Regions from separate parts of the Pseudomonas sp. 2 genome, predicted to be linked through region 1. Evidence: riboswitches for the same ligand, from Rfam matches in the RefSeq annotation. Region 1 holds a riboswitch; each other region holds the start of a gene.
What was found. Region 1 has a riboswitch for cobalamin ahead of AC1MEK_RS11465 (ABC transporter substrate-binding protein). Riboswitches for the same ligand answer to the same signal wherever they lie in the genome.

Region 2: it holds a riboswitch for cobalamin, as region 1 does, so the genes downstream of both, cobO (cob(I)yrinic acid a,c-diamide adenosyltransferase) here and AC1MEK_RS11465 (ABC transporter substrate-binding protein) in region 1, are expected to answer to the same signal.
Region 3: it holds a riboswitch for cobalamin, as region 1 does, so the genes downstream of both, cobW (cobalamin biosynthesis protein CobW) here and AC1MEK_RS11465 (ABC transporter substrate-binding protein) in region 1, are expected to answer to the same signal.

What each region holds. Positions count from the first base shown of each region.
Region 1 covers NZ_JBWXNG010000005.1:377,875-387,372, reverse strand. Annotated here, with positions in the region: gene AC1MEK_RS11470 (FecCD family ABC transporter permease) at 1-698, opposite strand, end outside; gene AC1MEK_RS11465 (ABC transporter substrate-binding protein) at 695-1,696, opposite strand; cobalamin riboswitch at 1,832-2,037, opposite strand; gene AC1MEK_RS11460 (aspartate/glutamate racemase family protein) at 2,239-2,961, opposite strand; gene AC1MEK_RS11455 (NCS1 family nucleobase:cation symporter-1) at 2,984-4,492, opposite strand; gene AC1MEK_RS11450 (aldo/keto reductase) at 4,727-5,722, opposite strand; gene AC1MEK_RS11445 (ATP-dependent Clp protease proteolytic subunit) at 5,885-6,442, shown strand; gene AC1MEK_RS11440 (hypothetical protein) at 6,475-6,639, shown strand; gene AC1MEK_RS11435 (con-10 family general stress protein) at 6,706-6,906, opposite strand; gene AC1MEK_RS11430 (endonuclease/exonuclease/phosphatase family protein) at 7,030-7,809, opposite strand; gene AC1MEK_RS11425 (MFS transporter) at 7,904-9,118, opposite strand; gene AC1MEK_RS11420 (ABC-F family ATPase) at 9,432-9,498, opposite strand, start outside.
Region 2 covers NZ_JBWXNG010000002.1:14,422-23,919, reverse strand. Annotated here, with positions in the region: gene AC1MEK_RS03090 (NAD-dependent protein deacylase) at 1-760, shown strand, start outside; gene AC1MEK_RS03085 (C40 family peptidase) at 827-1,519, shown strand; gene AC1MEK_RS03080 (C40 family peptidase) at 1,614-2,150, shown strand; gene AC1MEK_RS03075 (PQQ-dependent sugar dehydrogenase) at 2,344-3,681, opposite strand; cobalamin riboswitch at 3,806-4,022, shown strand; gene cobO (cob(I)yrinic acid a,c-diamide adenosyltransferase) at 4,131-4,742, shown strand; gene AC1MEK_RS03065 (cobyrinic acid a,c-diamide synthase CobB) at 4,739-6,034, shown strand; gene bluB (5,6-dimethylbenzimidazole synthase) at 6,206-6,856, shown strand; gene cbiB (adenosylcobinamide-phosphate synthase CbiB) at 6,867-7,775, shown strand; gene cobD (threonine-phosphate decarboxylase CobD) at 7,768-8,760, shown strand; gene AC1MEK_RS03045 (cobyric acid synthase) at 8,757-9,498, shown strand, end outside.
Region 3 covers NZ_JBWXNG010000001.1:119,304-128,801, forward strand. Annotated here, with positions in the region: gene cobN (cobaltochelatase subunit CobN) at 1-3,292, opposite strand, end outside; gene cobW (cobalamin biosynthesis protein CobW) at 3,296-4,360, opposite strand; cobalamin riboswitch at 4,495-4,713, opposite strand; cobalamin riboswitch at 4,935-5,164, shown strand; gene AC1MEK_RS00550 (CbtB domain-containing protein) at 5,267-5,464, shown strand; gene AC1MEK_RS00555 (CbtA family protein) at 5,476-6,198, shown strand; gene AC1MEK_RS00560 (cobalamin biosynthesis protein) at 6,195-6,629, shown strand; gene cobM (precorrin-4 C(11)-methyltransferase) at 6,626-7,372, shown strand; gene nfuA (Fe-S biogenesis protein NfuA) at 7,559-8,152, opposite strand; gene AC1MEK_RS00575 (acyltransferase family protein) at 8,250-9,269, opposite strand.

The DNA of each region.
Region 1 (9,498 bases):
CTGCCGAAGGTGAATGCATCCAGCGCGCGACGGTGCCACAGGCAGACCAGCAGGCCGAGCAGCACCACCGGGACGGCCAGCAGCACCTGCGACCAGCGCACGCCGGAGAGGTTGCCCAGCAGCCAGAACATGATGCCGCGCGCCTGCTCGGCATTGGCCGATTTGGTGATCAGGAACGAGGTCAGGGCGTTGAACAGTTGCGAGCCTGCGATACCGGCCAGAATGATCTGGCTGGCGGTCGACTGGCCCTTCGAAGAACGGGCGAGCAGGGCGACCAGGGCAAAGGCGGCGATGGCCCCGGCAAAGGCACCGGTGGACAGGGAAATCGCCCCGGCGCCCAAGCCGATCAAGGTCACCAGCACCGCGCCAGTGGAGGCGCCCGCCGAAATCCCCAGCAGATACGGATCGGCCAGCGCATTGCGCAGCAGCGACTGCAGCACCACGCCACAAATCGCCAGCCCGGCGCCACAGGCCGCGGCGACGATGGCCCGGGTCAGGCGGTAGTTCCAGACGATGCCTTCGTCGATCGGGTCCAGCGGGTAGCCGGCCGCCCACAGCTTGTTCGCCAGCACCTGGAAAATCACCGGCAGGCTGATGGAGGTTTCACCGATGGCGATGCCGGCGATCACGGCCGCCAACAGCACGGCGCTGACCCAGAGGGCGTGAGTGAGCAGACGCAGCAAACTGTTGCGAATCATTGGCCCGCCGTGGCCTGGGCGAGCTGCTCGATGCCGTCGAACAGGCGCACGCTGGATTCCATGGCGCTGGCGTCCATGATCACTATCCGGTTGTTTTTCACCGCATCCATGTTGCGGGTGACCGGGTCGGATTTGAGGAAGGCCAGCTTCTTCTCATGATCGTCGGCCGGGAAACGGCGACGATCCATGCGCGCGATGACCAGGATGCTCGGGTTGGCCTTGGCGATGGTTTCCCAGCCCACGGTCGGCCATTCTTCGTCGGATTCGATGACATTGCGCATGCCCAGGGTGTCGAGCATGAAATTCGGGATACCCTTGCGCCCGGCCACGAAAGGCGCGGCGTTGAGCTCAGGGCTGGAGAACCAGAACAGCGCCGAGAGCTGCTGGCTGTCGTGGGATTTCGCCTCAGCGACCGCCTTGGCCAGGCGCGCCTGGAAGTCGGCGACCAGTGCCTGGCCGCGGTCCTGCACGTCGAAGATTTCAGCTTGCTGGCGCACGCTCTTGTACAGGGTCTCGATGTCGAACGCCTTGAGTCGGGTGCCGTCGGCGCCGACCAGATTGTCTTTGCCTTCGCAATCAGACGGCAGGATGTAGGCCGGAATCTTCAGGTCGGCGAACTGCTGGCGGGTACCGACCGCGCCTTGCGGGCCGACCATCCATTCGAACTGCACCGGCACGAAGTCCGGGCGTTTGCCGATCACCGATTCGAAGCTCGGCGCATTGTCGGCCAGGCGCTCGATCTGGCTGTTGGCGTCCTGGTACTGCGCCAGTACCTGGTTGAACCACAGCGAGGTGCCGACCACTTGCTGGCTCAGGCCCAGGGCGTAAAGCATTTCGGTGGCGGCCTGGCCGATGGTCACGGCCTTTTGCGGGGCATGGGCGAAGGTCAGCGGCACGCCGCAGTTGTCGATCGTCAGCGGGTAGTGGGTGGGCGCGGCGAGGGCGGCGCTAGAGAGCGTCAGACCGGTGAACAGGGTGGCAAGGCGGCGCAGCGACATGAACGCAAATCTCCAGTAAGGCTGATTGCCGACGAATCGCTACTGGAAAGCACATCCCGATCATGCGATGCATGAAAGGCTGGCGCGGGTGAAAACCTGCACGAACGGATGTCCTTCCCGGACACCCCGCCGGTGAATGATTGACGCTTGCCGGCAGGTCTCCTGACTGGCGCGTCATTGCCATGCTCCGGCCTTCCCGGGAGGACCCAGTGGCGATCGTGAAGCAGGGCTCAGCGCCTACAGTTGCGGGGACAGTTCCGTTTGAGCCTTTGTCCCTGAAGCGGTCAGGCTCGCGGATTCCCTATTAATTCCGAGTGGAAACCGGCGGCGGGGATACTAAACGATTTGAAGAGAGCGGGCGAATCCGCTTTTGATTCTGCCCGCAGGGCGTGGGAGCAAGCTTGCTCGCGATCTGGCGCGCAGCGGCAGCAAAACCATGCGCCTCGGCATTGTCAGACATACCGCGTGCTCAGGGTTTACTGCCGCTGCGCGCCAGATCGCTGGCAAGCCAAGCTCCTACGCCCTGCGGGCAGAAGCTGATATCACAGACTGAGCGGCCAGCCGATCACCTTCTTGGTACGCGGCGTGGCATAGGTGCGCACCTTGGAGGTCTTCAACCCCAGCCGCATCAGCGACTCGGCCAACGCCACGGCGGCCGTCACGCCATCCACCACCGGCACCCCGGCGCGGTCGCGGATCATCTGGTCCAGGCCCGCCATGCCGCCGCAGCCCAGGCAGATCACCTCGGCCTTGTCGTGGGTCACGGCATGGGCGGCCTGTTCGACAATCGCCTCGATTGCGCGCCCGGGCATTTCTTCAAGCTCCAGCACGCTCATGCCGCTGGCCCGCACCGAAGCGCAGCGCTCGTACACCCCGGCCAGTTTCAGACGATCCTCGATCAGCGGCACCGCACGGTCCAGCGTGGTCACCACCGAATACTTGTGGCCCAACAGCATCGCCAGGCTGGCCGCCGCTTCGGTGATGTCCACCACCGGCACTTCCAGCAACTCCTGCAACCCTTCGCGGCCGTGCTCGCCGTAACCGGCCTGGATCACCGCGTCGAACGGCTGGTCGTAGGACATCACGCGGTCCATCACCGCAATGGCCGCCAGGTAGCTCTCGAAATTGCCTTCGACCGATTCCGCGCCGAAGCGCGGGGTCAGGCCGACGATTTCGGTACCGGGCGAGGCGACGCTGCGCGCCTGCTCGGCGATGGTCTGGGTCATCGACTGGGTGGTGTTGACGTTGACGATCAAAATTCGCATGGGTGGAGTCTCTCGCTTGCAATCAATGCTTGATGTCTTGCACGGCAATGGCCTCGCCACTGACGTCCTTGAAACGTTGGCGCCGGTCGGCCAGCAGCAGGTACAGCGCCGCGCCGATGGCCGCGCCCATCAGCCAGGAAAACGGTGACACCGATTCGAAGGCCGGCATCAGCGCGGTGATGGTGGAAATGATCGCGGCGGGAATAAACGCCCAGACCGCACGCAGGTTGACCCCGCGGGAATAGTGATACGGCCCGGCCGGATCTTCGGTGTACAGCTGCGGCACGTCCACACGGCCCTTGCGCAGCAGCCAGTAGTCGGCGGTGATTACGCCATACAGCGGGCCGAGCAGGGCGCCCAGACCCGAGAGAAAATACACGATCACCAGCGGGCTGTTGTAGAGGTTCCACGGCAGGATCAGCACAGCAACCGTCGCACTGAGCATCCCGGCGCGGCGGAAGGTGAGATAACGCGGCGCCAGGCTGCTGATCACGAAGGCCGGCGCGACGAAGTTGGCCATGATGTTCACCGCCACCGTGACGATCAGGAAGGCCAGGCAGCCGAGCACCAGAAAGAAGGTGTTGGGGATGGTCTTGATGATGTCGGTGGGGCTTTCGATGATCTGGCCGTTGATGGAGAACTGCGCGCCGGAGATGACCACAGTGATGAAGGCGAACAACAAAACGTTGACCGGCAGGCCCCAGAAATTGCCCTTACGGATGGTCTTCTTGCACGGTGCCGAGCGGGAGAAGTCGCAGAAGTTGAGAATCAGCGTGCCGTAGATCGCCAGCCACAGGGCGCTGCCGGCAAAAATGCTGCGCCACATCGCCAGGCCTTCCAGCGGTGCATTGGTGGTCCAGCTGATGTGCCCGTTGGCCTGGGTGAACATCCACACCGCCAGGCTGGCCACGGTCAGCAGAATGACCGGGCCGGCGAACGCTTCGTAGCGGCGCACCATTTCCATGCCGTAGGCCAGAATCACGAACTGCACCAGCCAAATGCTGATGAAGCAGACCCAGCCCAGGCTCGACAGCCCCAGCACGGAGTCGTGATCGTAACTGTCCAGCGCCGGGTCCAGCGCCGTGAGCAAAACCCGCAGCACCACCGAGGCCAGATAGGTCTGGATGCCGAACCAGGCGATGGCGATGACCGCGCGGATCAGCGCTGGAATCTGTGCACCGAAGATGCCGAAACTGACCCGGCTGATCACCGGAAATGGCACGCCGGTCTTCACGCCCATGTCGCCGGTCAGGTTCATGCACAGATAAACCAGCGCCGCGCCAATGGCCAGCGACAGCATGATCTGCCACCCGCCGAGCCCGAGGGCGTACAGGCCGATGGCGAAGGAGTAGTTGGCGAGATTGTGTACATCATTGGTCCACAAGGCAAAGATACTGTATCCACCCCATGTCCGCCCTTCGGCTTTTCGGGGCGCCAGGTCGTGATTGTGAAGACGGGGGCTGAGGGCGGGGTGGTCGGCGGCAGAAGCAGACGCGGCAAGGGCTGGATCCAGGGTGTTGTCTACTGGCATGTTCAACAATCTCCGGCGCTATTTGTATTTGTTTTTGTATACAGTGCGCTGGCAAGACTAGCTGAATCATCCGGTGAGTCAATCCGAAGATTACGAATGGCTGGAAGGATGCGAGATCTGTAGGAGCGAATTCATTCGCGATGCGATGGTGAACTCACCCCGAATGCATCGCCTGATCCATTTTCGCGAATGAATTCGCTCCTACAGGGAAATGTGTGTGCCGTAAGAGCAATATCAGCCCTTCATGGGCACCGGCGCTTGCGCCGCGATAAACCCCTGATCACGCATCGCCTGCCAGAACCCGTCCGGCACCTGCGCATTCAGCGCCGCGACGTCCTCGGCAATTCGCGACGGACGGCTGGCCCCGGGAATCACCGCGGCGACCAACGGATTGGCCAGCACGAACTGCAAGGCCGCCGCCTTGATGTCCACCTGATACTGCCGGGCGATTTCCTGAATGTGCGCGACCTTGTCCAGCATCGCCTGAGGCGCCTCCTGATACTCGAAGTGCTTGCCGCCTACCAGTACGCCCGAGCTGTAGGGCCCGCCGACGACGAACTCGGCATTGTGCTCGCGGGCCTTGTTGAACAGGCGTTGCAGCGGCTGGTCGTGGTCGAGCAACGAATATCGACCGGCCAGCAGAAAACCGTCAGGCTGTGCTTCACTCAAGTCCAGGGTCAGCTCGCAAGGCTCGACACGGTTGACGCCCAGCCCCCAGGCCTTGATCACGCCTTCCTCGCGCAGCCGGGTGAGGGTGCGAAAGGCGCCCTTGCGGGCGATGTTGAAATGCTCGATCCATTCGTCGCCATGGGCATCCTGGGCGATGTCGTGGACGAAGACGATGTCCAGCCGGTCGGTGTTCAGGCGCTCCAGGCTGGCGGCGATCGAGCGCAGGGTGGCGTCGGCCGAATAGTCGGTAAGGATTTTGTTCTTCAGGCCGTCGGTGAACGGGCCGCTGCGAGGTGCGTCGTCCAGCTCGTCGGAGACCAGCCGCCCGACCTTGGTGCTCAGGGTGTACTGATCCCGCGGCAGGCCGGCCAGGGCCTGGCCCAGTCGCCGCTCGGAAAGACCTGCGCCATACAGCGGCGCGGTGTCGAAGTAGCGAATGCCCTGATCCCAGGCCGACTGCACGGTAGCGGCGGCTTCGTCTTCACTGATGGTGCGGAACATGTTGCCCAGCGGGGCGGAACCAAAGCCCAGCTGGCCAATGATTTTGTCGTGCAGACTCATGTGGGTGTCCTGTCTGGAGGCATGGAGGCCGGATGAGCCGGCGTTCTGTACTGATCGCGCTGCGAGGCAGGAGTTCGGCGCGGATGCCCATGCAACTTTCCAGGGGCAGGGCGCTTCCAACCTTTGACCAGGCATCGTTATCCGGCAAACGGAGGGCAGTAGATGACCGAGCACATCATTCATTTCCACTGCGGGGTCGATCAGGCCAGTGCCGAGCATTTTCGCGACCGCTGCCTGGAGGCCGTCGGCAAAGGCGCCACCGGGCTGCTGCTGAACCTGTCCACGGCAGGCGGCAGCACGGCGCTGGGCTTTACCCTGTACAACTTTCTCAAGTCGCTGACGGTGCCGATTCGTGCGCTAAACAGCGGCAATATCGAATCCATGGGCATCGTGATCTACCTCGCTGCTCAGGAGCGCATCGTCTGTCCGCACTCACGATTCCTGATTCATCCCATGAGCTGGTACTTCAACCAGAGCTCGGTGGACCACTCGCGCATCCGCGAATACCTGCGCAGCCTGGACAACGACCTGCAGCGCTACGTGAACATCTACCTGAGCGAAACCGATGGCGCGGTGAACCCGGTGGACATTGGCAAGTGCCTGTCGGCCGAAGAGAAGGTGATTCGTGCCGAGGACTCGCTGGCGTGCGGCATCGCCCATCGGGTCGAGCAACTGCAGTTCGCCGATGACGCGGTGCACTGGACGGTCAGCGCCAGCTAAGCTCAAACCACAAGAACAATGAGGAGAATGTCATGCACATTCAGTCGAACACGCCGGAGCCAAAGCCCCAGGGTGCCGTGCCGACGGAGGAGGAAGAGATAGAAGTGGACGTGGACAACGATCCGGGCAACGAAGACCCCGGTTCACAATTCGACCGTGACGCCACGGTGCCGCTGATCGATCCCGAGCATCCCTGAAGGGGCAGCCCTGAAACAAAAGAGCGAGAGCTTTCGCCCTCGCTCGCTTCTCTGATCCAGCGTGGATCAGGATTTGCGGCCTGCGCCGCCTTGTGGCATCGAGCCACCTTTTTTCCCCGCGTCAGAGCGGTTGGCATCGGTCGCTTTCTGCCGGTCGTTGGCAACATTGCTGCCGCCCGAAGCCTGGCCGCCTTTCTTGCCTGCATCGCTGGCTTTCTGGCGATCGTTCTGGAAATTGCCAGGGTTCGATTTTCCGGTGTTAGCCATGATTGCGTACCTCTTGTTATGAGAAGAGCGAGTCATGTGCCTCGCATAATGTGGGATGAGGTACGTCGGGGTTGGTTTAAACAATCGGCCGCTGAGCTGACCAACGGATGCTGGCCGTGTGACTTACATGTGCACTTCAACCGCCAGCGGCAGATGGTCGGACAGATGCGTCCAGGGCCGCGTCCCGAGAATCTTCGGGTTGTGGCTGGTGGCGTTGCGCAGGTAGATCCGATCCAGGCGCAGCAACGGGAAGCGCGCCGGATAGGTCTTGGCCAGTCGCCCATGGCTTCGCTCGAAGGCTTCGTGCAGATACTCGCAGCGCGCCAGGCGCTTGTTGCCCTGCAACTGCCAGTCGTTGAAGTCGCCTGCAATCACCACTGGCGCGTGTTCCGGCAACGAGTCGAGCAGGGCGCAGAGCAAGTCCAGTTGCAACTGGCGATGGCTCTCCAACAGGCTCAGGTGCACGCAAATGGCGTGAACCTCTGCATGCCCGGGCACCTGCAGCACGCAGTGCAACAGGCCGCGGCGTTCCGGGCCGGTGATGGAAACGTCGAGATTGCGGTAGTGCAGGATTGGGTACTTGGAGAGCAGCGCATTGCCATGATGGCCATCGGGATAGACCGCGTTGCGGCCATAGGCGAAGTCGCTCCACATGCTGTCGGCGAGAAATTCGTACTGCGAGGTCACGGGCCAGTCGTGGTAGCGGGCGGCATGGCGGTCATGGCCGCCGAGCACCTCCTGCAGGAACACCAGATCGGCACCGGTGCTACGGACCGCTTCGCGCAGCTCCGGCAGAATGAAGCGCCGGTTCAGCGCCGTGAAACCCTTGTGGGTGTTGACCGTCAGCACGCGCAGACGGTGGACGTCGGGCATGCCCGCCAGTTGCGAAGGGGAGGCACCCATGCCAGCCGGATCGGGAATCACACGCACGCTCCTGTTCGGTGGGATGTGCTATTGCGACCAGCAGCGGGCGTGGCAGTTCAGGCTTTTTTGCCGGTCAGAGGCGAGTGTCCACGGTTGGGCGCCGTGACAAGAGCAAGGTCAGGCCCAACGCCAGCACCGACAACAGGGCGGCGAAGAAGAAAATCCAGTCGTAGCCCATGTTCAGCGCAATCGCCCCCATCAGCGGGCCGGAAACCGCCAGCGCCAGGTCGAAAAACACCGCATAGGCGCCCAGGCCCGCACCCCGGCTACTGTTGGGCACCTGTTTGATCGCTTCGACGCCAATGGCCGGATACACCAGCGACAGGCCGAAACCGGCCAACCCCGCGCCGATCAGCGCCACGGTGGTATTGGGCGCCAGCCACAGCAGCACCAGGCCGATGGTTTCCACCGACATGCAGGTGATCGCCGAGCGATAGCCGCCAAAGCGGTTGATGGCGTTGATGAAGAACAGCCGGGCGACGATGAAGCACACGCCGAAGACCGTCAGGCACCAAGCCGCGCCTTGCCAGCTGCGGCTGACGTAGAACAGGGTGATGAACGTGGTCAGGGTGCCATAGCCGATGGACGAAAGCGTCAGGCCCAGCCCATAGGGCGCGACCCGGCCGAACACCGACCAGAACGGCATGCGCTCGCCGCGCACCACCGGCACCGGCGGCTTGTTGCGAATCAGCAGCAAGGCACCTGCGGCCAGCGCCGCCAGTACCAGCCCGAGGCTGACGAAACCCAGCGCATCGACCATCAACACGCCCAGCGGCGCGCCGATGGCGATGGCGCCGTAGGAGGCGATGCCGTTCCAGGAAATCGAACGCGCAGTGTGCTCCGCACCGACCAGGCCGATGCACCAGCTGATGGTGCCGACGCCGATCAGACCCTGGGACGCACCGAGAATAAGGCGGGCGATGACCAGTATCGTCAGGCTGGTGCCGGCATGGCTTTGTAGCAGGATCGCCAGCACCGTCAGGGCACCGCTGATGGCAATCCCGGTCAACCCATAAACGATGGCGCGCTTGGTGCCGATGTTGTCGCAGATGCCGCCGGCGAACGGCCGGCTGAGCAGCGTCGCCAGGTACTGCGCACCGATCACCAGCCCCGCGATCACGGCGCTGAAACCCAGTTGGTCATGCACATAGCCCGGCATTACGGCGATCGGCAGGCCGATGCACAGGAAGGCGATGAAGGTATAAAAGACGATGGAAACGATTTGCAGGGTGATCGCCGTTGAACTGGCGGTACGCGGTGGCGTGTCGGGAGGCAGGGCGGCAGACATGGGTCTCTTCGCTGGTGCGGTGGGAGTGCTGCCATCATCACCCGAGGCGACGGGAAATGAAAGCAGGCTAACGATTTAATCCGGGATTCAGCTCAGTCAGGATGGTCGATGTGGTGTTTGCACGATCGCTCCCGCGGGCAAGCCCGGCTGCTACGTAAATCCCGTGTGGCCGCACCCTGTGCGAACAACTCAATACCGCGTAGCAGCACGGCTTGCCGGCGGGGCGATCTTGAAGTCGCTATCGAGCGGCGAGGTACACCCACAAAAAAGCCCCGTCATAAGGACAGGGCTTCGATTGTCACTGTTACGTCTATCAGAACACCACACCCTGACTGCGCAGGTAATCGTCGTAGGTGCCGCTGAAGTCGGTCACGCCATCG
Region 2 (9,498 bases), on a different contig from region 1:
CATCGTGCTGCAGACGGCCGCTGCACTGCGTCGTGCCAGGCGTATCCTGATCATCACCGGTGCCGGGTTGTCCGCCGATTCGGGTTTGCCGACCTACCGCGGCGTCGGCGGCTTGTACAACGGCCACACCGACGACGGCCTGCCGATCGAAATGGCGCTGTCCGGGCCGATGCTGCGCCGCGACCCGGCGCTGTGCTGGAAATACATTGCCCAATTAGGCAGCGCGTGCCTGGGCGGACGGCCCAATGCGGCGCATTACGCGATCGCCCAGTTGCAGCGGCACAAGCCCGAATGCTGGGTGCTGACGCAGAATGTCGACGGTTATCATCGCGCGGCGGGCAGCCCGCCGGAGCGGCTGATCGAGATTCACGGCAACCTCGCGCCGCTCTATTGCCAGTCCTGCGGCGCACAAGACCCTCAATTGAGTGAACACCTCACCCGGCCATTGCCGCCCTTGTGCAGGCAATGCCAAGGCGTATTGCGCCCGCCGGTGGTGCTGTTCGAGGAAATGTTGCCAGAGCTGGCATTGAATGTGCTGTACGAGGAGATGGCGAAAGGCTTCGATGCTGTGCTCAGTATTGGTACCACCGCCAGCTTCCCGTATATTCACGAGCCGATGCTGCGCACGCGGGTCACGGGAGGCTTTACCGCCGAGATAAATCCCTCGTCGACCGACCACTCCGTGCACATGGACGCCTTTCTGAGGTGTCGGGCCTTAGATGTCATGGAGTCACTGGTAAGTCACATTTGTGTCGATTGAATTTGCAAATGATGACGATAGAGGGCATAGTCTCGCCTTCTTTACAAAATTGCCACGGTCGTGCCCATGCTGAATCGCTTCGCACCCCTCGTGCCTCTCGCACTCGTTACGCTGCTGTTCGGCTGCGCGGCCCAGATGCCAGCGTCGCAACAACAGTCGCAGAATCCTCAGATGAAGGATTCGGTTACCGCTCAAAGCGCTGCCAAGCGTGCCGATTACTCGGGTTCCGTACTGGACGACGAGATCGCCACCGAAGACGAACTGGCCCAGTTTGAAGGCAACAAGCCTTACCAACTGCCGGTTCTGGCTGACAGCATCCTGGAACGTGGCAAGTCGCTGATCGGTACCCGCTACCGTTTCGGTGGTACCTCCACCACTTCGGGCTTCGATTGCAGCGGTTTCATCGGTTTCCTGTTCCGCGAAGAGGCTGGCATGAGCCTGCCGCGTTCCTCGCGTGAAATGATCAACATCGATGCCCCACTGGTCAAACGCAACGACCTCAAGCCAGGCGATCTGCTGTTCTTCAGCACCGCAGGCCGCGGCCGCGTCAGCCACGCCGGTATCTACCTGGGCGATGATCAGTTCATCCACTCCAGCAGCCGCCGCAGCGGTGGTGTGCGCGTCGATAGCCTCGACGACGCCTACTGGGCCCGTACTTTCATCGAAGCCAAGCGCGCGCTGGCCATGGCACCTTCCAAGGTTCCGGAAACAACGACTGCGATGACTTCGACTACAATCAAGCGCCAACACCGCAAGTAACCGTTTTACCGGGTGTGCAATCAGGGAAAGCCTGATTGCACGCAGTCCTGGCTCCCGGCAGAGTTCGCCGCATCCTAGAAAGGTTGTTGTGTTTATGTCGTTTACGGTTCGCCTGGCTGTCGTATCACTGGCTACATTGCTGGCTGCTTGTTCCAGCACTCCACCGCCAGCCCCTCCCAAGGTCGTTTCCAGGCCTGTGGTTTCCGCTCCTCCCCAGTTTTCTTCCCCGCTCGCCGATGACGTGCTGTTGCGTGCCATCGGGCTGGTCGGCACGCCCTATCGCTGGGGCGGCAACACGCCGGATTCAGGGTTCGATTGCAGTGGCCTGATCGGCTATGTCTACCAGGGCGCCGCCGGTATCAGCCTGCCGCGCTCGACACGCGAGATGATCAACCTGCGCGGCCCGGACATCGACCGCAGCCAGTTGCAGACCGGTGATCTGGTGTTCTTTGCCACCAACGGCGGCTCCAACGTCAGCCACGCCGGGATCTACGTCGGCGAAGGGCGTTTCGTGCATGCACCGGCCACCGGCGGCACGGTCAAGCTCGACAGCCTCGACAAGCCGTATTGGCAGAAAGCCTGGCTCAATGCCAAGCGGGTGATTCAGCCGTCGAATCTTGCCAGGCAGTAAGCAGGACTGCCTCTGGCCGAAGGCCGTAGGAGCCCGACTTGTCGGCGATCTGGCGCGAAGCGGCAGCAAAACACTTCACCCCGCCGTGTCAGACACACTGGATGCACAGGGTTTACTGCCGGTTCCCGGCAGATCGCCTGCAAGCAGGGCTCCTACGCCCTCCGGGCAGAAGCGGATCGTGCAACGGCTTTCATCAGTTAGCCGCCTGCACCGTCCGCGCCGCCGTCACTCGCCAGATCTTGTTGCCGACGTCATCGGCCACCAGCACGCCGCCCTTGTTGTCGTTGACCACGCCCACCGGCCGGCCCTGGGCCTTTTCATCGGCGTTGAGGAAGCCAGTCAACAGATCCACCGGTGTACCGCTCGGCTTGCCATCCTTGAACGGCACGAACAGCACCTTGTAGCCGCTGTGGGGTTTGCGGTTCCAGGAGCCGTGCTGGCCCACGAACAACCCCTCGTTGAACGGTGCTGGCAGTGATTTGCCATCGGCGAAGGCCAGGCCCAGCGAGGCGGTGTGCGGGCCCACGGCAAAGTCAGGAGCGATGGCTTTCTGTACCAGCTCGGGGTTCTGCGGGGACACACGAACATCCACATGCTGGCCGTAATAGCTGAACGGCCAGCCGTAAAAACCGCCGTCCTTCACCGAGGTCACATAGTCGGGCACCAGATCGCTGCCGATTTCGTCGCGCTCGTTCACCGCCGTCCACAATTTGCCAGTCACCGGGTCCCAGTCCATGCCGTTGGGGTTGCGCAGGCCTGAAGCGAAGATCCGGTGGTTGCCGGTGGCGGCGTCCACTTCCCAGATCGCGGCGCGTTCTTTTTCGGCATCCAGCCCGTTCTCGCCAACGTTGCTGTTCGAACCCACGGTCACGTAGAGCTTCTTGCCGTCCCGGCTGGCGATGACGTTCTTGGTCCAGTGGTGGTTGAGCGTGCCGCCGGGCAAGTCAGTGACTTTCAGCGGCTCGCCCTTGATCGAGGTCTCGCCCGGCACATAGTTGAAGCGCAGCAGGCGATCGGTGTCGGCGACGTAAAAGTTGTTACCCACCAGCGCCATGCCGAAGGGCGAATTGAGGTGGTCGATAAAGACCGTGCGGGTTTCCGCGACGCCGTCGTGGTCCTTGTCGCGCAGCAGGGTGATGCGGTTCGGACTGGGCACGCCCGCGCCCGCGCGGCCCATGACTTTCTTCATGACCCAGCCGCGAATGCCCTTGCCGTCGTCGGGTTTGGGCGGTGCGTTGGTTTCGGCCACCAGCACGTCGCCATTGGGCAACACGTACAGCCAGCGCGGGTGGTCGAGGTTTTCGGCGAAGGCCGCCACCTGGGTGCCCGGCGCTGCGACCGGCCTGGCGCCGGCCGGCCAGCCCACGGCCGGGGCGATGTTCACAGTGGGGATCAGGGTCTTGTTCGGCTCGGGCAACTGGGGCGAGGGGCCCATGCCGTCGGCCACCTGCAACCTGGAGGATTCACCGCAGGCCGAAAGGCCCGCCGCTACCAACAGCAACATCACAACCTGGGGTTTGCGCGTGAGCATCTTCGATCTCCCTTTCCTGGCAGTCATGCAATGGCATGTGTATGAAATAGAGACGCAGTGCGGTAAGGGGTTCAACCGCAGAACAAACGCCTGTTCGATTGACGCTCCGGGGTCAACCCTCTAACCTTCGCCGATTGTTTCAGGTGCCCGCGACCGCGACCGGTCGACAGGGTGAAACAGGGAAGCCGGTGCGAGCGTTCGCGATCTATCCCGGCACTGCCTCCGCAACGGTAAATGAGTCAAGGCTGCGCACGATGCCACTGTGTCCATGGGCATGGGAAGGCGCGCGGCCGGCAGCATCGCTCATGAGTCCGGAGACCGGCCTGATCCACCCGAACGGCATCACGGAGGGCGATGCTCTGCGCAGGCCCGGACTGTTCCGGTGCCTGCTGTCAGTCCTTGCCTGCGTCCTTCGTCTGTCCTGTCTGCCCCTCAAGCGGAGAGCCGAGATGAGCGAATCCCCCGAACGTGACGAACGCCACCTGGCGCGCATGCAGCGCAAGAAAGCGATCATCGATGAGCGCATTGCCAGCGCACCCAACGAATGCGGCCTGCTGGTGGTACTGACCGGCAACGGCAAAGGCAAGAGCAGCTCGGCCTTCGGCATGCTCGCCCGGGCCATGGGCCACGGCATGCAGTGCGGCGTGGTGCAGTTCATCAAGGGGCGTAATGCCACCGGCGAGGAGCTGTTCTTCCGCCGCTTCCCCGAGCAGGTGCGCTACCACGTCATGGGCGAAGGCTTCACCTGGGAAACCCAGGACCGCCAGCGTGATATCGCCGCCGCCGAGGCCGCCTGGGCGGTCACCCGGCAGATGCTGCGCGATCCGGAGATCGGCCTGGTGATCCTCGATGAGCTGAACATCGCCCTCAAGCACGGCTATCTGGATCTTGATCAGGTCCTTGGCGACCTGCAGGCCCGCCCGCCGATGCAGCATGTGGTGATCACCGGCCGTGGCGCCAAGCAGGAACTGATCGACCTGTCCGACACCGTTTCCGAGATCGCCGTGGTCAAGCACGCGTTCCAGGCCGGTATCAAGGCGCAGAAGGGCATCGAGCTGTGAGTGAGCCGCGCACCTGTCCCGCGGTGCTGATCGCCGCGCCTGCTTCCGGGCAGGGCAAGACCACCGTCACCGCCGCGCTGGCCCGCCTGCATCGCAATCAGGGGCGCAAGGTGCGGGTGTTCAAATGCGGGCCGGATTTTCTCGACCCGATGATTCTGGAGCGCGCCAGCGGCCATCCGGTCTATCAGCTCGACATGTGGATGGTGGGTGAAGACGAGAGCCGGCGCCTGCTCTGGGAAGCGGCGGGCGAGGCCGACCTGATCCTGATCGAAGGCGTGATGGGGCTGTTCGACGGCACGCCGTCCAGCGCTGACCTGGCGCGGCACTTCGGCGTGCCGGTGCTCGGCGTGATCGACGGCACCGCCATGGCTCAGACCTTTGGCGCCCTGGCGCTGGGCCTTGCGCGTTATCAGCCGGACCTGCCTTTTGCCGGGGTGCTGGCCAATCGCGTGGGCACAGTGCGCCATGCGCAATTGCTCGAAGGCAGCCTCACGGAAGGCCTGCGCTGGTACGGCGCGCTCTCCCGGGAAACCGGGATCGAGCTGCCGAGCCGCCATCTGGGCCTGGTTCAGGCCAGCGAGCTGAACGATCTGGACGTTCGCCTGGACGCCGCCGCTGCCGCGTTGGCCAGCACCTGCGATTCAGCCCTGCCGCCTGCGGTGACCTTTGCCGCGCCGCAGATCGTGCCGGTCGAACCGTGGCTTGCCGGTGTGCGCATCGCCGTGGCCCATGACGAAGCCTTCGCCTTTACCTACGGCGCCAGCCTCGACTTGCTGCGGGCGATGGGCGCCACGCTCAAGTTTTTCTCGCCGATCCGCGACCGGCAGTTGCCCGACGCGGACAGCCTGTACCTGCCCGGTGGCTACCCGGAATTGCACCATGTGGCGCTGGGGCAAAACGTCTCGATGCTCGACGCCATTCGCGCTCACCACGCCGCTGGCAAACCGCTGCTGGCCGAGTGTGGCGGCATGCTGTACCTGCTCAACGCCCTGACCGATGTCGATGGCCAGCGCGCCGAACTGGTGGGCCTGCTCGATGGCGAGGCGGTGATGCAGAAGCGTCTGGCGGCCCTGGCGTTGCAGGCTGTCGACTTGCCCGAAGGCACCTTGCGCGGGCACACCTATCACCATTCGCTGACCAGCACCGAACTGACCCCGATTGCCCGGGGCGTGAGCCCCAATGGCGGCCGTGGCGCCGAAGCGGTGTACCGCGAAGGGCGGATGACCGCCTCGTACGTGCATTTTTATTTCCCGTCCAACCCCAAGGCGATGGCGGCGCTGCTCAAGCCATGACGGTGTCTTCGCACATGCTGCGCCCGTTGCCTGTGGGAGTGAGCTTGCTCACGAATCAGAGCTGGCTGACGCCGCTGCATTTCCCGCAAAGCGCGTTCGTGAGCAAGCTCACTCCCACAGGTTGTTTGTCGATTCGGGCGTTGGTGGCAGGTGTGAAATTCGGAGTAAGCCATGACTGACCACGCCTTCAGCGCTGATGAACGGGCTGCGGTCTACCGCGCCATCGCCGAGCGCCGCGACATGCGCCATTTCTGCGGCGGGTCGGTGGCGCCCGAGTTGCTGGCGCGTTTGCTGGAAGCGGCGCATCAGGCGCCCAGCGTCGGCCTGATGCAGCCTTGGCGGTTTATCCGCATCAGTGACCGGGCTTTGCGCGGGCAAATTCAGGCGCAGGTCGAGGCTGAGCGTGTGCGCACCGCCGAAGCCCTGGGTGAGCGTTCCGATGACTTCATGAAGCTCAAGGTCGAGGGCATCAACGATTGCGCCGAAGTGCTGGTGGCCGCATTGATGGATGATCGCGAGAAACACATCTTCGGCCGCCGGACGCTGCCGGAAATGGACATGGCGTCTTTGTCCTGCGCGATCCAGAATCTGTGGCTGGCTGCCCGCGCCGAAGGGCTGGGCATGGGCTGGGTGTCGCTGTTCGAGCCACAGGCGCTGGCCGATCTGCTGCACATGCCTGAAGGCTCCAAGCCCTTGGCGATTCTGTGTCTGGGGCCGGTCGAAGGCTTTTACCCGGCGCCGATGCTGGTGCTCGAAGGCTGGGCCCAGGCACGCCCGTTGCAAGAACTGGTTTTTGAGAACACATGGGGAGTGGCGACATGAGTGGGGCGGTATGAGCGTGGCGTTGTTGAGTGTCGCCGGGGTGGCGCTGGATGCGCTGCTGGGCGAGCCGAAACGAAACCACCCGCTGGTGGCGTTCGGCGGTTTTGCCGAGCGTATAGAGCAGCGTTTCAACGCGGGCGGCCGTGGCTGGCGCAGCCATGGCGTCACGGCCTGGTTCATCGCCGTCGTGCCGCTGACCCTGCTGGCGACCCTGCTGAGCTGGTTGCCCTACGTCGGCTGGCTGGTCGAAGTGCTGGCGCTGTACTGCGCGCTGGGTCTGCGCAGCCTGGGCGAACACGTCGAACCCGTGGCCCAGGCGCTGCGCGCCAATAATCTGGAACAGGCCCGCCAGCGCGTGGGCTATCTGGTCAGCCGCCAGACCAGCGAACTGGACGCCACCCAGGTCGCCCGCGCGGCCACCGAATCGGTGCTGGAAAACGGCAGTGATGCGGTGTTCGCGGCAATCTTCTGGTTCGCCGTGCTCGGCGCGCCGGGCCTGGTGCTGTATCGCCTGAGCAATACGCTGGACGCCATGTGGGGCTATCGCAACGAGCGCTTCGAGCGCTTTGGCTGGGCCGCGGCGAAGATCGACGACCTGCTCAACTATATTCCTGCTCGCCTGGTGGCGCTGACCTACGCGCTGCTGGGCAAAACCCGCCTGGCGCTGCGCTGCTGGCGCACCCAGGCACCGAAATGGGACAGCCCCAACGCAGGCCCCGTGATGGCGGCCGGCGCCGGAGCGCTGGGCGTCGAGCTGGGCGGGGCGGCGATTTATCACGGCGAGCTGCATCAACGTCCACAACTGGGCGAAGGCGTGCCGGCCGACGCCGATTCCATCGATCGTGGCTGGCAACTGGTGCAGCGCGGCGTTTGGCTGTGGTTGCTGATTCTGTGTCTGGGGACTGAATTCTATGCTTGAGCACGGCGGGCGGTTGCGGGGCGCGATCGCTAAGTACGGGATCGAGGAAGCCGAATGGCTCGACCTGTCCAGCGGCATCTCGCCGTGGTCCTGGCCGATTCCGTCGATCCCTGAGTCGGCCTGGGCGCGGCTGCCGGAAACCGACGACGGGCTGGAGCAGGCGGCGCGTACTTACTACGGCGCCGCAGATGTGCTGCCGGTGGCCGGCTCGCAAGCCGCGATCCAGGCGCTGCCGCGTTTGCGTCAGGCGGGCAAGGTCGGCGTGCTGTCGCCGTGTTATGCCGAACACGCCGAGGCCTGGCGCAGCAACGGCTTTCTGGTGCGTGAAGTGCTGGAGCATGAAATCGAGCTGTTCATCGACGTGCTCGACGTGCTGGTGGTGGTCAACCCGAACAACCCCACGGGCCTGAGCCTGACCCCGACGCGCCTGCTGGAGTGGCACGCGCGGCTGGCCCAGCGCGGTGGCTGGCTGGTGGTGGACGAAGCCTTCATGGACAACACGCCCGCGCAAAGCCTGGCCGCCGAAACCGAGCGCCCGGGGCTGATCGTATTGCGCTCGTTCGGCAAGTTCTTTGGCCTGGCGGGTGTGCGGCTGGGCTTCGTGCTGGCCGAGTCGCGCTTTCTCAAAGTGCTGGCGCGGCAGATCGGCCCGTGGTCGGTCAGTGGGCCGACGCGGATTCTCGGTCAGGCGTGCCTGAACGATGTCGAAGGCCATCGCGCGCAATGCCTGCGCACCGAACAGGCCAGCCAGCGCCTGGCCGAGTTGCTGACTCGCCATGGCCTGGCACCCCATGGCGGCTGCGCGCTGTTTCAGTGGCTGATCACGCCACGCGCCGCCGAGCTGCACGAATTCTGCGCGCAACGGGGCGTTCTGCTGCGCATCTTCACTGCCAACAGCAGCCTGCGTTTTGGTCTGCCTCGCGACGAAGTTCATTGGCAGAAACTGGAGCGGGTGTTGAGCGAATTCCCCCGGGAGGACGCATGACAGCCACTGGCAAAACGCTCATGGTGCAGGGCACGACTTCTGACGCTGGCAAGAGCACGCTGGTGACCGCGCTGTGCCGCTGGCTCACCCGTCAGGGCGTGCGCACCGTGCCGTTCAAGCCGCAGAACATGGCGCTCAACAGCGCAGTCACTGCCGACGGCGGCGAAATCGGCCGCGCCCAGGCGGTTCAGGCGCAGGCCTGCGGGCTGGAACCCCACACCGACATGAACCCGGTGCTGCTCAAGCCCAACAGCGACACGGGCGCGCAGGTGATCATTCACGGCCGCGCGGTCACCACCATGAACGCGGTCGCCTATCACGACTACAAGGCCATCGCCATGCAGGCCGTGCTCGCCTCGCACAAGCGGCTGAGCGAAGGCTGGCCGGTGGTGATGGTCGAAGGCGCGGGCTCGCCGGCGGAAATCAATCTGCGTGCCGGTGACATCGCCAACATGGGCTTCGCCGAAGCGGTGGATTGCCCGGTACTGCTGGTGGCCGACATCAATCGCGGCGGCGTCTTCGCTCATTTGGTAGGCACGCTGGAGCTGCTGTCGCCCAGCGAGCAGGCTCGGGTCAAAGGCTTCATCATCAACCGTTTTCGCGGTGACATCGCCCTGCTGCAGCCGGGCCTGGACTGGCTGGAGCAGCGCACCGGCAAACCGGTGGTCGGCGTGCTCCCTTATGTGATGGACCTGCATCTGGAGGCCGAGGACGGCCTCGATCAGCGCCAGACCGACA
Region 3 (9,498 bases), on a different contig from region 1:
CGAGCAGGTCGTGCTCGCGGTTGTCCTGGTTCTGCACCACGGCCTGGACCTGGCTCAGGCGCCGGGCAAAATCATGCCGAGCGGGCGTGCCTTCGTCTGCTGCGCCATAGGCATAGCCGCCCCAGTTCAGGTAGACCTCGGCCAAGTCCTCGCGGGACTGCCACAGGCGGCCGTCGATGGCGTTCTGCACACCGGCGCCGTATGCCCCCGGCTTGGCGCCGAAGATCCGCCAGCCCGCCTGCTTCGCCGCCTGCTCGGTGCTGAGGCCGTCACGCTCAAGCTGTTCGCGCTCTTGGCGGACCCGGGCGGCCAGCGGGTTCATGTCGTCGGGCTCGTCCAGCGCGGCCACCGCTTGCACGGCGGCGTCGAACAAACGGATCAGGTTGGCGAAGGCGTCGCGGAAGAACCCGGAAACCCGCAGTGTCACGTCCACACGAGGTCGGTCGAGCAGGCTCAGGGGCAGGATCTCGAAATCATCGACCCGCTGGCTGCCCGTGGCCCACACCGGGCGCACGCCCATCAGCGCCATGGCCTGGGCGATGTCGTCGCCGCCAGTGCGCATGGTCGCAGTGCCCCAGACCGACAGGCCGAGCTGACGCAGGTAATCGCCATGGTCCTGCAGGTGTCGTTCCAGCAACAGGTTGGCCGACTGAAAGCCGATGCGCCAGGCGGTCATGGTCGGCAGGTTGCGCACGTCCACCGAGAAGAAATTGCGCCCGGTCGGCAGCACGTCCAGCCGCCCGCGGCTCGGTGCGCCACTGGGCCCGGCAGGCACGAAGCGGCCACTCAACGCGTCGAGCAGACCGCCCATTTCGGCCGGGCCGCAGTGATCCAGACGCGTCGCTACAACTTCTTTCAACGCTTTAATTACAGCTCTCAAATCATTGTTTTCAATCGTATTTACATCGAATTCATCAGCAAGAACTTGCTGGATCAGCAGCGCCGCATACAGCTCCAGGCGTTCGCGGGTATCACCCACCGTACGCCATGGATCAGCGCTCACCTCAAGTAACTTCTGAGGTTTGGCTCCCGCCCAGGGCTCACCCAGATCGCAGTCCAGCGGGTCGAAACCCAGCTCCAGCGCATTGCTCAAGGCGCGTAGCAGGCTGGCCTGCGCACCGCGGCCGTCGCCACGCGGCACCCGCAGAATCGCCAGCAGCGTGTCGATGCGCAATCGGCCCTGAGGCGACTCACCAAAGACATGCAAACCATCGCGAATCTGCGACTCCTTCAGATCACACAGATAGGTGTCCAGACGCGGCAGCCAGATCGCCGCATCGGCTTCGCCATCGAGCCCTTCATCCAGCGCCAATTCGCGGTCGATATGGGTTTCGCGTACCAGACGCAGAATGTCCTTTTGCAGCTCGCGGGCGCGCCGTGGGTCGAGCAGTTGCGCCTCATAGTACTCGTCCGCCAGCAATTCCAGATTGCGCAGCGGCCCGTAGGTCTCGGCGCGGGTCAGGGGCGGCATCAGGTGGTCGATGATCACCGCCTGGGTGCGACGCTTGGCCTGGGCGCCCTCGCCCGGGTCATTGACGATAAACGGATAGATGTTGGGTAACGGGCCGAGAATCGCATCCGGCCAGCACTGCTCGGAAAGGCCCACACCCTTGCCCGGCAGCCATTCCAGATTGCCGTGCTTGCCAACGTGAATCACAGCGTGGGCGCCGTAGGTCTTGCGCAGCCAGAAATAGAACGCCAGATAGCCATGGGGCGGCACCAGGTCCGGATCGTGGTACACGGCGCTGTGATCGACGTTGTAGCCACGGGCCGGCTGAATGCCGACGAACGTCAGGCCAAAGCGCAGCCCGGCGATCATCATGCGCCCGTGGCGGCACATCGGATCGTGCTGCGGTGCGCCCCAGCGCTCCATGACAGCCAGGCGATTGGTTTCAGGCAAGGCGTCGAACGCTGCCAGGTATTCGTCCATCGCCATGCTTTGCTGGCAGGGGCGCTGATCGAGGCTGTCGGGGTCATTGGTCACGCCGCCGAGCAGTGCCTGAATCAGCGCAGTGCCGTTTTCCGGCAGGTCCTGAACCGGGTAGCCCTCAGCCTGCATGGCCTTGAGGATATTCAGCGCCGCCGCCGGGGTATCCAGCCCCACGCCATTGCCTATACGCCCGTCGCGGGTCGGGTAGTTGGCCAGAATCAGCGCCACGCGCTTGTCGGCATTGGCCGTGCGCGCCAGCAGGACCCAGCGCCGGGCCAGCTCGGCGACGAAATCCATGCGCTCCGGTTGCGCGCGGTAACAGACCACGTCGGACTGACTGCGCTCGCTGCGCCAGGCCAGGTCCTTGAAGCTGATCGGCCGGCTGATGATGCGCCCGTCAAGTTCGGGCAGCGCGATGTGCATTGCCAGATCCCGCGAGCCGAGCCCCTGCTCGCTTTGCTGCCAGGCCGGTTCGTTGTCCTGGGCGCAGATGGCCTGGACCACCGGCACATTTAGACGAAACGGTCTTAAATGCGGCGCTTCCGGGCTGGACTGGGCAAACCCGGTGGTGTTGAGGATGACTTCGCAATCGACCTCGTCCAGCCAGTTCTGCACCGCTTCCAGACACGCGGGCTCCTTGAGGCTCGCCACGGCAATCGGCAACGGGTTCAGGCCCTGAGCCTGCAAGCACTGGCAGAACACATCGATGAAACCGGTATTGGCCGCCTGCAGGTGCGAGCGGTAGAACAGCACGGCGGCGACCGGCTGATCGGCTTGCCAGTCGGCTTGCCAGTCCGCCAGCGCGGCGTTGCTTTTCTGTGGGTGATAGATTGCCGTGCGCGGCAGGGTCTGTGGCTCGTCCCAGCGGTAGTCGCGGCCAAGCCAACGGTTGGCCAGGCAGTTGAACAGCTGCAGGGCGTTGTGCTTGCCGCCCTGGCGCAGGTAATGCCAGAGCCGTTCGCGATCTTCGGGTGATTCAGTGCTCAGGTCGCTGAGTTCTGGGTCGGGACGGTCATCGCCGGGGACCAGGATCAGCTTTATGCCTCTGCCGGCCAGCTCCACCAGCCGCTCGACGCCGTAGCGCCAGTAGCCGATGCCGCCGTGCAGGGAAATCAGGATGACCTTGGCGTGACGCAGCACCTCGTCGACGTACAGGTCGACCGAGGCGTGGTTCTGCACCTGCATCGGGTTGGCCAGACGCAGGCTCGGGTAGTCGTCCGGCAGCTGCTGGGCGGTCTCGGCCAGCAGCGCCAGGTGTGAATCGCCACTGCACAGGATCACCAGATCGGCCGGGGTCTGTCCCAGATCGGCGATGCTGTCATCGGGGACAAAGCCACCGGGCTGGGTGCGCAGCAGGTGCATGGATCAGCCCTGAATGGCGGCGCGCAGCTGAGCTTCGATGGCGGCAGCGTCGAGGTCCTGACCGATCAGCACCATGTGGCTGACGCGCTCCTCGTCGGCCTTCCAGGCGCGGTCGAAATGTTTGTCGAAGCGCGTGCCCACACCCTGCACCAGCAGGCGCATCGGTTTGCCGGGAATCGCCGCGAAGCCTTTGACCCGCAGGATGCCGTGCTGGATCACTGCCTGAGTCAGCGCATCGAGCAGCAGTGCTTCGTCGGCCTGGGGCAGCGAGATAGAGATGGAATCGAACGCGTCGTGATCGTGGTCGTCATGGTCGTCGCCTTCGTGGTGATCGTGGTGGGTCTTGCGGCCATCGATATGCAGCTCGGACTCTGCGCCCAGGCCCAGCAGCACGTTGATCGGCAGTTGGCCCTTGCTGGCTTCGATGATTTTCACTGCAGGCGGCAGTTCTTCGGCGACTTCGGCACGCACGGCGGCCAGCGCCTGGGCGTCGAGCATGTCGGCCTTGTTCAGGACCACCAGGTCAGCACTGGCCAGCTGATCAGCGAACAGCTCGTGCAGCGGGGATTCGTGGTCCAAATTCGGGTCGAGTTTGCGCTGGGCGTCGACCTGATCGGGGAAGGCGGCGAAGGTGCCCGCCACCACTGCCGGGCTGTCGACAACGGTGATCACCGCATCGACCGTGCAGGCGTTGCGGATTTCCGGCCACTGGAAGGCTTGCACCAAGGGTTTTGGCAGGGCCAGGCCCGAGGTTTCGATGAGGATGTGGTCCAGATCGCCGCGACGGGCGACCAGTTCCTGCATCACCGGGAAGAATTCTTCCTGCACGGTGCAGCACAGGCAGCCGTTGGCCAATTCATAGACGCGGCCATTGGCTTCTTCTTCGGTGCAGCCGATGGTGCACTGCTTGAGGATTTCGCCGTCGATGCCCAGCTCGCCGAACTCGTTGACGATCACCGCGATCCGGCGGCCTTCGGCGTTGTCGAGCATGTGGCGCAGCAGCGTGGTCTTGCCCGAGCCCAGAAAGCCGGTGACGATGGTGACGGGAAGTTTGGCCAGTGTTTTCATCGGATGCCCTATCGAATGCTCTGCGGCGTTGCGGCGGGCAAACAGGACGAGAACCGCGCGCCCCATGCTGTACGCAGGCCCGCCGTTGGATTCGCCACCGGATCACCCCGCCCGGTTGTAAAGAGAATGCATGGACGTGACGTCCGTTCGAGGCAGGTCTCCTGGCTCACGGTGGCTCGCGGCGTGGATCAGCCGACGAGCGTTCATCGCGCCTTCCCGCGGGTGCAGTGGCTGTGCAATGAACCTGTCCGTTTACAGTTGCGGGGGCAGCTGTGGCATCGAACCACATTCCCTTCTTAGCACCGCTGCCGGGTCGACAGGCAGATCGGTGAACCTCAAGTGCGCAAGGCTACGCAGTGGCTGAAAGAAGGTCAACGCAGAAACGGCGTGTTGCGCGATGCGAGATTCGGCCTGGCTTTTTTGTGGGAGTGAGCTTGCTCACGAAAGCGATCACCTAGCCCCACTATTTATGACGCCTGTCAAAGCCCTTTCGTGAGCAAGCTCACTCCCACATTGACCTCTGCCAGCCGCAGGACCACGTTGTCCGATTGACTGCCGCCCCGCCCCATGCTCTCCTACACACCTTGTTACGGGTGCCCTTCACAGGGTGAAACGGGAAACCGGTGCGTACAGGCCACAAGGCTTGTGCAAGTCCGGCGCTGCCCCCGCAACGGTAAGCGAGCGAAGAGTCAGATCCACTGTGTCGGTCAGCGATATGGGAAGGCGATTCTTGCAGGCTTGGTGCTGTTAATCAGCCCGATGCCCCTCGCAAGCCCGGAGACCGGCCCGACAACGTTCACATAACAGACCCGCGGTGGGCGGGTGCAGTTGAGTTCGCCACTGACGTCCTGTCAGCGGCGCGCCTTTGCGCCTTCCCGTCCGCTGACACTTTCAGAGGGAAGCGCCATGTCGATCAGCACGACCAACCAGACCAGCAGCCAAACCGCAAGCCAAGCCACCACGCAAAGCCAGCGCCTGACCGCCGCCGTCAGCGCGATGATCCTGGGCGCCTGCCTGGTCTACTTCGCCGGCTTCTCGCACATCGACGCCGTGCACAACGCTGCCCACGACACCCGTCACAGCTCTGCCTTCCCTTGCCACTGAGACCTGCCGCCATGTTCAAGCGTATCGCTCAAACGGCCGGTTTCACTGGCCTGCTCGCAGCCCTGCTGCTGACCCTGGTGCAAAGTTTCTGGGTCGCGCCGCTGATCCTGCAGGCCGAAACCTATGAGAAAGCCGAGCCTGCCGTGCACGTGCATGAACACGCAGAAGGCGCCATGGCCGGTCACGTGCACGACGAAGAAGCCTGGGAGCCGGAAGACGGCTGGCAGCGCGTGCTCTCCACCACCGGCGGCAATCTGGTGGTCGCGGTCGGTTTCGCCCTGATGCTGGCAGCGCTGTATACCCTGCGCACACCTTCGAGCACGGCTCAAGGCGCGCTCTGGGGCCTGGCCGGGTTTGCCGTGTTCGTGCTGGCGCCGACCCTGGGCCTGCCGCCTGAGCTGCCGGGCACTGCCGCCGCCGACCTGACCCAACGGCAGATCTGGTGGATCGGCACTGCGGCGTCCACTGCTGTGGGCCTGGCGCTGATCGTGTTCGCCCATCACTGGCTGCTCAAGGTGCTGGGCGCGGCGATTCTGGTCGTGCCCCACGTCGTCGGCGCGCCACAGCCGCTGGTGCATTCGGCACTGGCCCCTGAAGCGCTGGAAGCCCAGTTCAAGATCGCATCGCTGCTGACCAACGCCGTGTTCTGGGTGGCGATGGGCCTGATCAGCGCCTGGCTGTTCCGCCGTGACCAGGCGCCCTCGGCGCAGGCCGGCCTGAACCACGCTGTATGAGTGAAGCCGGTCAGCGGCCGGTCCTGGTGATCGGCCTGGGTTGCCAGCGCGGGTGTCCGGCGCTGGTGCTGCGGGGGTTGATCGAAGTCACGCTGGTCGAACACCGCCTGGCGTTTTCAGACATCACCGCGCTGGCCTCCATCGACAGCAAGTCGTCGGAGGCCGGCCTCGCGGAACTGGCGCAGCAACTGGGCTTGCCCTTGCACTTTTTCAGCGCCGGACAACTGCTCGCCTATGAAGACAGGCTGAGCCATCGCTCGCAGATTTCCTTCGATCACACCGGCTGTTATGGCGTGGCGGAAAGCGCGGCGCTGGCGATGGCCTCGCACCTGTCAGGCCGCCCCGGCAAATTGTTGATCCCGCGCCGCAAGAGTTCCCGCGCCACCGTCGCAATGGCGGGCAGCCTTTGTTTGCCTATGGAGACCCCATGACTGTTTATTTCATCGGCGCAGGCCCGGGTGATCCGGATCTGATCACGGTCAAGGGCCAGCGATTGATCCGCAACTGCCCGGTGATCATCTATGCCGGATCGCTGGTGCCTGAAGCGGTTCTGCAAGGCCACAGAGCGGCCCAGGTGACCAACAGTGCCGAATTGCACCTGGACCAGATCATCGCCTTGATGAAATCTGCTCATGCAAACGGCCAGGATGTCGCCCGCGTGCACTCCGGCGACCCGAGCCTGTATGGCGCCATCGGCGAGCAGATTCGCTGCCTGCGCGAGCTGGATATTCCCTTCGAAATCATCCCCGGTGTGACCGCGACAGCCGCCTGCGCCGCCTTGCTGGGCAGCGAGCTGACCCTGCCGGACATCTCCCAGAGCGTGATCCTGACCCGCTATGGCGACAAGACCGCCATGCCCGAAGGCGAAGCGCTGGGCGACCTGGCGCAGCACAGGGCGACCATGGCGATTCATCTGGGGGTGAACAACCTCGGCAAGATCGTCGCCGAACTCACGCCCCACTACGGCGCAGACTGCCCGATCGCCGTGGTCCACCGCGCCAGCTGGCCGGATCAGGATTGGGTCAGTGGCACGCTGGCGGATATCGAACAGAAGGTGCAGGCCAAGGGTTTTCGGCGCACGGCGTTGATTCTGGTGGGCCGGGTGCTGGGCAATGAAGTGTTCAGCGAGTCGTCCCTGTACCGCGCGGGCCACGCTCACGTTTTCAGGCCCTGAACCCATCCTTTGTGGGAGCCGGCTTGCTGGCGAATGCGATATGTCATTCACCGTTGCAGTGTCTGAACCGCCGCATTCGCCAGCAAGCCGGCTCCCACAGGGATCGCGAACAACCACAATGGCCAGCGTGCCCCATAAAATAAAAAGCCCCGAACCAGTCGGGGCTTTTTGTGGAAGGCAAATCGCTTAGTAGTAAGCGTTTTCCTTCTGCGTATGGTCGGTCACGTCACGTACGCCGGACAGCTCCGGAATACGCTCGAGCAGGGTGCGCTCGATGCCTTCCTTGAGCGTCACGTCGGCCTGGCCGCAGCCTTGGCAGCCGCCGCCGAATTGCAGGACGGCGATGTTCTTGTCGTCTTCCTCGACCACGTCGATCAGCGTCACCTGGCCGCCATGGCTCGCCAGACCCGGGTTGATCTCGGTCTGCAGGTAGTAGTTGATGCGCTCGTTGATCGGGCTGTCGGCGTTGACCATCGGCACCTTGGCGTTCGGCGCCTTGATGGTCAGCTGGCCGCCCATGCGGTCGGTGGCGTAGTCGACCACGGCGTCGTCCAGGAAGGCCTCGCTGAAGGAGTCGATCCAGGCCGTGAAGCTCTTGAGGCCAATCGCCTTGTCTTCCGGTTTTTCTTCGCCGGGCTTGCAGTAGGCAATGCAGGTTTCAGCGTATTGGGTGCCAGGCTGGGTAATAAACACGCGGATGCCGATGCCGGGCGTGTTCTGCTTTTGCAGCAGATCGGCCAGGTAATCGTGGGCGGCATCGGTAATGGTAATAGCGGTCATGAAAATTCCTCGCAGACGTGGGGCGCAGTCTACGCCATTCCACGTCAACTGACAAAGCCCTACTATTTTGCTCAGGTAATACGAATGAGAATACGCCTCAGGAAAGCGCCGCGTCCTTGAGCGCCCGGCGCCCATCCAGCCAGCCCTTCATGCGCCGGTACAGGCCCTTCTCGATCCACTCGTAACTGAGCCAGGCGCCCAGCGCGATCACCGGAACGCAAACGGCAAAGGCCAGATACGGGTCGAGCCCGAAGCGCTCGCTGGCCAGCCAGCCGCCGTACAGCACCAGCACATGCAGCAGGTACACCGAGTACGAGCAGTCGCCCATGGCCTTGAGCACGCGGTTGCCACGCAGATAGGGCTCCAGGGAAATGCACGCTACCACAATCACCGCGCTGGGCAGGCCCCAGTTGACGATGCGCAGGTCCGGCGGCAGCTGCTTGATGGTCACCAGCGCCCCGCCGATGGCCAGCAGCGGCAGCCACAGGCGCTCGGTGATCCAGCCGCGACGGTAGGCGATACCGATCCCGATGCCCAGCAGGAACTCGTAGACGATGTCGTTGGCGTAGAACCGGCTGATCAGCCCGGAGCGCCCCAGCACATCGGTCACGGCGAACAGCGCAGCGGCGACGATCAACGGGCGCAGGCGCTGCTGGAACAGGAACACCATGGAAAACAGCACGTAGAACAGCATCTCGTAGTTCAGCGTCCAGCCGACGTTGAGGGTCGGGTACAGGCCATAGCCACCGGGGTTTTCCGAGGGAATGAACAGCAGCGAGAGAATGAAGCTCTGCCAGTCCACCACCTGATGCGGCAACAACGGGTGGGCGACCACCACCAGCAGGCCCATGACCAGGGTGTAGAGCCAGTAGGCGGGCACGATGCGAATGATGCGATTGAGCATAAAGCGGCTGGCAGGAATGTCCTTGTCCACCGTGGAGAGGTAGATCACCAGGCCGCTGATGACGAAGAAGATGTCGACGCCCACGGCGCCTTTTTCAGTGAAGAACCGGCCGATGGGGCCTGAGGGGTGAAAGTCGAAAAAAATCTGCATGAAGTGGTGACACACAACGACCCACGCGGCGAGCGCCCGCAGGGCCTGAACCGAAATCAACATCTGCAACCTCTGATCTGTATTGGGTTGGCCCGGGTTCAGCGACCGAAAAACGGCGCGACGCCAGGGACGACTCACAGGGTCGGACGGACAGGTTGGCAAAAGGTTCGCGGGGACTGACGGGCTGCATAATGGCTGCAGGCCATGTTTTATAAGGCTTTTCCGGTTTCGCGCCGCACTTGCGGGCCACCTCGAATTTCGGCTTGAACGCAAAAAACTGTGGGAGCCGGCT